DNA from 2 places in the Shewanella sp. 10B genome. Region 2 is predicted to be linked to the other one. Evidence: predicted binding sites of a transcription regulator. Region 2 holds the regulator's gene; the other holds the start of a gene.
The links. Region 2 encodes MetJ, which represses methionine synthesis genes. Its sites were predicted from a motif close to TAGACGTCTAGACGTCTA; they were not measured.
Positions count from the first base shown of each region.

Region 1: the regulator MetJ is predicted to act here: its motif matches at 2,458-2,475, upstream of metK (methionine adenosyltransferase).

Region 1 covers NZ_JAMDJO010000003.1:214,011-218,444, forward strand. The annotation lists gene tkt (transketolase) at 45-2,039, opposite strand; gene metK (methionine adenosyltransferase) at 2,518-3,669, shown strand; gene M0415_RS13245 (hypothetical protein) at 3,801-4,250, shown strand; gene M0415_RS13250 (hypothetical protein) at 4,257-4,434, opposite strand, start outside.
Region 2 covers NZ_JAMDJO010000003.1:528,701-533,134, forward strand. The annotation lists gene M0415_RS14540 (bifunctional aspartate kinase/homoserine dehydrogenase II) at 1-679, opposite strand, end outside; gene metB (cystathionine gamma-synthase) at 691-1,854, opposite strand; gene metJ (met regulon transcriptional regulator MetJ) at 2,077-2,391, shown strand; gene M0415_RS14555 (sulfite exporter TauE/SafE family protein) at 2,500-3,243, shown strand; gene nrfD (NrfD/PsrC family molybdoenzyme membrane anchor subunit) at 3,429-4,373, opposite strand; gene M0415_RS14565 (4Fe-4S dicluster domain-containing protein) at 4,376-4,434, opposite strand, start outside.

The DNA.
Region 1 (4,434 bases), 310 kb from region 2:
TTCAAAAGTTTAACCTTTTGTCGGTAATCTCATCACCTAAGCGATTAGCCTAGTGATTTTGCAGCATTCAGCACATTTTCAACAGTGAAACCGAAGTGCTTCAGCAGGACGTTGCCTGGCGCAGACTCACCAAAAGTGGTCATGCCAACAACAGTGCCTTCGAAACCAACATACTTGTACCAGAAGTCAGTATGGGCCGCTTCGATAGCGATACGCTTAGTCACCGCTTTTGGCAGTACAGACTCTTTGTAAGCGGCATCTTGCTTATCAAACTCAGTGTTTGATGGCATAGAAACCACGCGAACTTGTTTGCCTTGCTCGGTCAGCGCAGCTGCAGCTTCTACCGCTAATTGCACTTCACTACCGGTCGCAATCAGGATGTACTCAGGCGTACCTGCACAGTCTTGCAGTACGTAAGCGCCTTTCGCCACATTCGCTAATTGCTCAGCAGTACGTGCTTGAGCCTTCAGGTTTTGACGGCTGAATACTAGCGATGTTGGTGCATGACGACGTTCGATAGCCGCTTTCCAAGCCACTGCGGTTTCAGCCGCGTCACATGGGCGCCATACCGCCATGTTTGGCGTCATGCGCAGGTTAGCTAATTGCTCAACAGGTTGGTGAGTTGGACCATCTTCACCTTGACCGATAGAGTCGTGGGTGTAAACGAAGATGTTTTGAATGCCCATCAGCGCAGACATACGTACTGCGTTACGTGCGTATTCCATAAACATCATGAAAGTCGCGCCGTAGTTGATGAAACCACCGTGGAGTGACACACCGTTCATGATGCCGCTCATACCGAACTCACGCACACCGTAGTACACGTAGTTACCCGCTGGATCTTCTTGAATACCCTTAGAACCTGCCCATAAGGTCAGGTTAGAACCTGCTAAGTCAGCACTGCCGCCTAACAGTTCAGGCAGAACCGCACCGAAAGCGGCAATCGCGTTTTGTGACGCTTTACGGCTCGCAATACCTTCGCCTTTCGCTTGGCATTCTTGGATAAAGGCTTGCGCTTTAGCTTCGAAATCCGCTGGTAATTCACCTTTCAGCACACGGCGCTCGTATTCGGCAGCCAGTTCTGGGTAAGCAGCAGCGTAAGCGGCAAACTTGTCGTTCCAAGCCGCTTCACGAGCGTTACCGGCTTCTTTAGCATCCCAACCTGCGTATACGTCTGCAGGGATTTCGAATGGCGCATGTGGCCAGCCTAAGAATTCACGGGCTGCAGCGATTTCAGCATCACCTAATGGTGCGCCGTGGCAATCGTGGCTGCCAGATTTGTTTGGTGAACCAAAACCGATAATGGTTTTGCAGCAGATCATGGTCGGCTTGTCGGTCACGGCTTTTGCCGCTTCGATAGCCGCGCGAATCGCATCGCTATCGTGACCATCAACGTTAGCAATCACGTGCCAGCCGTATGATTCGAAACGTTTTGGCGTGTCATCGGTAAACCAGCCTTCAACATGACCGTCGATAGAGATGCCGTTGTCATCCCAAAATGCGATCAGTTTGCCTAGGCCTAAGGTACCAGCCAGAGAACAAGCTTCGTGGGAAATACCTTCCATCAAGCAGCCATCGCCGAGGAAGCAGTAAGTGTAGTGGTCAACAATATCGTGACCTTCACGGTTGAACTGTGCCGCTAAGGTTTTTTCTGCAATCGCCATACCCACAGCGTTGCTGATCCCCGCCCCTAATGGGCCAGTGGTGGTTTCAACACCTGGGGTGTAACCGTATTCTGGGTGACCCGGAGTTTTTGAATGTAACTGACGGAATTGCTTCAGTTCATCGATAGGCAGGTCGTAGCCAGTCAGGTGTAATAAAGAGTAGATCAGCATAGATCCGTGACCGTTAGAGAGGATAAAACGATCTCTATCTACCCATTTCGGATTGTTCGGATTGTGCTTAAGGAAATCATTCCACAGCACTTCAGCAATATCTGCCATGCCCATAGGGGCGCCAGGGTGGCCTGAGTTTGCTTTTTGAACTGCATCCATACTTAACGCACGGATTGCGTTGGCGAGTACTTTACGGGAAGACATGCTCTCTCCTGCTTAATTTGTGGGGTCTAGCGGGCAATTTGGACGCATATTTTCCCCTACATAGCGAAGCGACGCAAACGAAAATTGCATTCCACTGTCCAGTCTGGTGGATTACACCTTTGAAGGTTTAGGCGAATTCATCTTAAAACACATTAAACATATTTGTAATACGATAATTCAAATATGTTATATCCTTTATTACATTGCCCCCATAACGATAAGGCTACAACCTTGGTTTGAGCTTAACTCAGCGACAACTTACCCACCTCATCGGGAACAAAAACCACATACCGCTATCAATTCATTGAGTTAGAGCAGAAACTCCAGCGCCGCAAACTCTGCCCGATTTGGGGCTTACCTCACTTTACACACAAATATTTAGTTTAGGGGGTGGCAACCAAGGGAAATTCCACTAAAATAGCCGTCTAGATGTAGATGCTTCTACACGTTTGATTGCTAACGACGAGATTTTCCTACTATGGCAAAGCACTTGTTTACTTCTGAGTCGGTCTCAGAAGGTCATCCCGATAAGATTGCAGATCAGATTTCTGATGCTGTGCTAGATGCGATTCTGGCCCAAGATCCTAAAGCACGTGTTGCGTGCGAAACATATGTCAAAACTGGCATGGTATTAGTAGGTGGCGAAGTGACCACCTCTGCCTGGGTTGATATTGAAGAGCTGACCCGTAAAACGGTTCGTGAAATTGGTTATGTCCATTCAGATATGGGCTTCGATGCCGATTCTTGCGCAGTATTAAATGCGATTGGTAAACAGTCTCCTGACATCAACCAAGGTGTCGACCGTGCCGATCCAAAAGAACAAGGTGCCGGCGACCAAGGTTTAATGTTTGGTTATGCCAGCAACGAAACTGACATTCTGATGCCAGCGCCAATCACCTATGCCCACGCATTAGTGAAGCGTCAATCAGAAGTGCGTAAAGATGGCACTCTGTCATGGTTACGCCCAGATGCGAAAAGCCAAGTCACCTTCGCTTACGAAGACAACAAAATTGTTGGTATCGATGCGATCGTACTGTCTACCCAACACAGCCCAGACATCGCCCAAGCGGATCTGATCGAAGGCGTGATGGAAACCATCATCAAGCCAGTCCTGCCAGCACAATGGCTGAACAAGGACACGAAATACTTCATCAACCCAACTGGCCGTTTCGTTATCGGTGGTCCAATGGGTGACTGTGGTTTAACCGGTCGTAAGATCATCGTAGATACCTACGGCGGTATGGCACGTCACGGTGGTGGTGCTTTCTCTGGTAAAGACCCATCAAAAGTTGACCGTAGTGCGGCCTACGCTGCCCGTTACGTAGCGAAAAACATCGTTGCAGCAGGCTTAGCGGACCGTTGTGAGATCCAAGTGTCTTACGCTATCGGTGTGGCTGAACCTACGTCTATCAGCGTTGAGACCTTCGGTACTGGTAAAGTGTCTGAAGAAGTCTTAATCAAGTTAGTCCGTCAACACTTCGACCTGCGTCCATACGGCCTGACTGAAATGCTGAACCTGGCTCGCCCAATCTATCAAGCAACCGCCGCTTATGGTCACTTTGGCCGTAACGAGTTCCCATGGGAAGCGACGGATAAAGCTGACGCACTGCGCGCCGATGCAGGTCTGTAATCTGTATTAAGCTCACGCTTTCGCTTGTAAAAAACCGCCTTAGGGCGGTTTTTTTTATGCTTAGGATGTATTGCCTAACCCCATCATAATCAGCAAGATGGCTTTCATTGTAGGCAAACGACAGAGACTCAATGAAGCCGTTAATCGCACAACTCCAATCCTGTTCTTGGGCGACCAAGATGGGCCATAACGAGCCCATGGCCAACACCTTAGGCAACCTTGAAGAAATCACCACTTATCTTGAAAAGGATCCCGACCGTTTTTTCGAACCGCCCTACTCCGAACCCTATGAAAGCTTATGCGTTAGCGACCATCAGCAGGCCGACAGATTAAAGCCCCAAGTCTCTAGCGAAATCGTCGCTCAAATCGCGAAAACCGCCTATCTGGAAACGTGGAAAATAATGCCCGTTGCTGAGATTTGCGCACTGGTGTCTGATGATGCCGATACCTTAGCCACTTTACTGCTAGCCGATGCAACGCTCTCAGAATTTACCCAAGAACGTTTAGCTTGGTACTTACAAGGACGGCTACCTTTTGGCTATCAAGGGAATTATCCGACGGGAGAATGGTTAATCCTTTGATTCGAATTAACAGTGGTCAAAATGGGCGTTTTGCATACACAGCAGGTTTATCTGCGCGGCGGATAACAGTACACAGTCTTGCACGCCAATTATCCTTGCACCTTGAACAGCCTCAGTCGTTAAAGGGACAATGGCTGCGCTGTAGGCATTGGTTCTGCCGCAATCGAGCCAACTATCCTCAATC
Region 2 (4,434 bases):
CCCCTTCAACGTCGGTCCAAATGGTCACACGTTCAATGTCGGCAAGGCTGGCAATTAGGCTGGCGCTAAAGTCAGAGCCATTGCGACCCAATAGCAAGGTATCGCCACGCTCGTTGGCGCAGATAAAACCAGTGATCACTAAACGCTCGTTAGGATGCGCGGCCAGTAAGGTTTGCACTTTGGTACGGGATTCTTGCACACGAATTTGCGGCACGGCGGCCTCGTCGGCCACGAGAATCGAACAGGCATCCACATGACTTGCGGCCACACCCGATTCACGCAGCAGCGCAGCCATCAGGCGCGCCGACCAACGCTCCCCAAAGCTCACCACATGGCTAATTTGGTAATCGTTACGGGAATCTAAGGATAACAGACTGATTAACTGGGCCTTATCCGTGGTTAAACGCTCACGCAGATCCCGCGCTTGCTCATTGGATAACAGCTGCTCAATCAAGCCTTGCTGATAGCTGATAAGGACTTGTAACTCTTCCTGCCATAATTGGTTGCTATCGCGCAGGGACAATAATTTATATAAAAAGTTAGTGGTTTTACCCGCGGCAGACACCACCACCAGATCATCACTATGACCATGGGTTAACAGAATATGGGCGACTCGGCGATAACAATCGGCATCGGCTAAGCTGGAACCACCAAATTTATGTAAGTGACAACGTGCCATCTCGAATTCCTCTACTGACAAGCCGCGACGGCGGCCAATCCTGCTTGAATATCTGCAACTAAGTCGTCGGCATCTTCAATACCAACCGACAAACGTAATAGGGTGTCTTTAATGCCAGCTTCATAACGCGCTTGGGGCTCCATCGCCCTGTGTGTCATAGTCGCGGGCACGGCCACGAGACTCTCAACGCCACCTAAGCTCTCGGCCACGCTAAATAAACTTAAGGCATCTAAAAAGGCGACCACTTCGGCCTCGCCGCCCTTAAGCTCAAAACTCAGCATAGCGCCAAAGCCTTTTTGCTGCTTGGCGGCAATGGCATGGCCGGGGTGGTCCGTAAGGCCGGGGTAATACACTTTGCTCACCACTGGGCTGCTCGTCAGCACGTCCACAATACGCTGGGCATTGCTTTGGTGCTCACGAATACGCACGGCTAAGGTACGCAGACCACGCAGGGTTTGATAACTATCAAAAGCTGAACCCGTTAAGCCCAAGGTGTTCGACCACCAATGTAAGGTCTCACCGAGTTGAGGATCTTTGGCGATCACCGCGCCGCCCACCACATCGCTGTGACCATTGATGTACTTAGTGGTGGAGTGGATAACGATATCGGCACCGAGTAATAGTGGTTGCTGCAAAATGGGCGAGAGGAAAGTGTTGTCGACCACCACTAAAGCGCCCACGGCGTGGCTCGCCTCCGCGATAGCTTCGATATCGACGACTCGCAGCAGAGGGTTAGAGGGGGTTTCAATCCACACCATCTTAGGTTGCAGGGCGATAGCTTGCTCAAGCGCTTGGGCGTCGGTTTGATCGACCACCAGCAGTTTAAATTGGCCCTTTTTAGCCAAGTTAGTGAATAAACGGTAAGAACCGCCGTAGCAATCGTGGGGCACCACCAATAAATCATCGGGGCCGAGCAACGTAGTCACTAAAGTAATGGCTGCCATGCCAGTGCAAGTCACTACACCAGTTGCGCCCTTTTCCAGCTTAGCTAAGGCATCACCTAGGATGCTGCGGGTAGGATTACCGGAACGGCTGTAATCAAATTCGCGAGGATTTTTATGACCATCGAAGGCGTAATTCGTCGACAGGTAAATTGGCGGCACCACAGCGCCATACTGAGTATCGCTTTCGATACCCTGACGCACTGCTAATGTGGCTAATTGACGTTCGGTCACTAATTTGCCTGCGGTCATCGGGAACTCCTAAGTTCGCAAAGAGATGTCTGGACGTCTAAATGTACCTAAGCCCAGTGGCATCGTCAATAGGCGTTAAGACGTTTAGACGTCTAAACATAAAGAAATCTGTTTGCAATCACTAAGAAATAGTAGCAATAATTTGACTGTTATCTGTAAGGGTTTAAAATCTGCCCCGAATTTAGCGTTATAACAGGTGAGTCAATGACTGAATGGAATGGGGAATACATCAGCCCCTATGCTGAACATGGCAAGAAGAATGAACAAGTAAAGAAAATTACTGTGTCTATTCCGCTCAAAGTGCTAAAAGTCCTCACGGATGAACGTACCCGTCGTCAGGTGAACAACCTGCGCCACGCCACCAATAGCGAACTCTTGTGTGAAGCATTTTTGCATGCCTACACCGGCCAGCCTCTGCCTAATGATGCCGATCTGTCGAAAGATAGCCCAGACAGCATTCCCGCCGAAGCGAAACGGTTGATGGACGAAATGGGGATCGAGTGGGAAGATATGGAATAACGCTCAGGCGTCCATAATCCTGCCGTAACTAATTATTAGGGATCGTTAATACTCATCTTGCCTGATGGGTTAGAGTAACGATCCCTATTTTGTTTTTGATGGAATCCTATGTTCTCCTTGATAGATCCACAAACGCTCGCCATTGCGTCTGTGATTGTGTTTTTAGGTGCCCTCACCCAAAGTCTGATTGGCTTTGGCCTTGCCGTGGTGGCGAGTCCGCTGCTGTATATTGTCGACCCCGAATTAGTGCCCGCCCCCGTGATTGTGATGGGCTTTTCCATCGCCCTACTCACCCTACTGCGTGAGCGTGGCCACTTAGAATTCAACGGCTTGCAATATGCGTTAATCGGTCGTGTGCCCGGAGGTTTTATCGGTGCCAGCCTGTTGCTGTTTGCACCGCAGCCGATTCTTGGTCTGGCGATTGCTGGCATTGTGGCGGTCGCCGTGGTGCTGAGCCTGTATAAATTCAGCCTGCCAGTGAATAAAGCAACCCTGTTTGGCGCGGGCGTAGTATCGGGGATCTTTGGTAATATTGCCGCCATTGGTGGCCCGCCGATGGCGATTTTGTTGGCGGGTAAGGATGCCTCAAAATTTCGCGCCGCACTCTCTGCCTTCTTTATTTTCAGCTCGACCATAGCGCTGGTCATTCTTGGGGTGACGGGCCTGCTCGAAATCAAGCATTTATGGTTATCCCTGATGCTGCTGCCCTCAGTCTTTTTAGGCTATTTAGTGGCGGGTAAACTGGTGGGGAATGTGGATAAGCATAAGACCAAGATGGCAACCTTAGCCCTCTGCGCTATCAGCGCCTTAGTGCTTACGGTGAAATCTGTGATTGAGCTATTGCCGCAATAATTACCGCAATAACCCCCTTCCAATCCTGCCAATCGCAGCCATAAAAAAGCACCGTTAATCGGTGCTTTTTGCTTGCAGGGATGCGTGTTGTACCCCATTTGAGTATCACTTAATCGCATTAAAGTAATACTCATATTTGTTGCGCTAGTTTGAATGCCATGGGTTAGAGCATTCTCTAACATCACTTAGCTCAGGTAGCTTTGTCCCGCATACACAATAAAGTGTCTCAGGGCTAACACGCCGGTTAAGCTGGCGCAGGCCACCATGATCATCGCGCCCTTGCTGTGGCGAGTCGCGGAAGGCAGCAGCATAAACAGCAGTGGAATACCAAAACCAATCCCGACCACGCCAATCCAGAATACGCTCGCCCACACGCCAGAGGTGAGTGATGCCAGCGCCGCAGCAGCCGCACCGCCCTTAAAGTACAAGGCGCAGAACAACATAAACAGGAACATGATTTCGATGGCCATCACTGGCAACTCTAAGCCATGCATTTTAGCTAAAGTCTTGTCGTGGCTATCGGTCTTGAACATCACCAGCGCCAGCACCGCATTAGCCGCCGCGCCCGCCGATAAACCAGAGACTAAGAACAGCGCCGGCAATACCGCAGTGTTCAGCATTGGATAGGCATTCATGGCCGAAATTAAGAAGCCTGTGTAAGCGCCTACACCAATCGCGAGGATAAACAGCAGCACTTCAATCAGCTTTCTAAAGGGCATCAGCAGCTTAGCAATAGGCACGAGGAAACCTAAGCCCCACTTTGGCAGTTCACCACGCAGCACAAGAATCGCGTAGGCAAATGCCAAGGGTGAGTAAGCCAGTAGCGCTAATACCCCAATCGCCATAACGGACTGGAAGTTATAGTTGATTAAAATCAGCCAGAAGTGGAAAGGCTTCGTTAAATCAAACACTAAACATGCCAAGCCTAGGCAAATGGCCACTGGGCCAATAATGGCGGCGGCCTTGAGAATACTGGTCTCACCCTGCGCTTGATCCTTATTAAACCAACGCAAACCGATACCAATCAACAAACTTCCGGCGGATAAACCCGCCATAAACAGATACACGGCGATGATCCAATGCCAAGTGACGGGATCATATTGCGCCATATCGCCCCAAGTATTGTTCATAATCAAATCCCCCCTCTTTTGGTAGGAACGCGATATACCCTAGGCTTGGTGCCTAAATGGG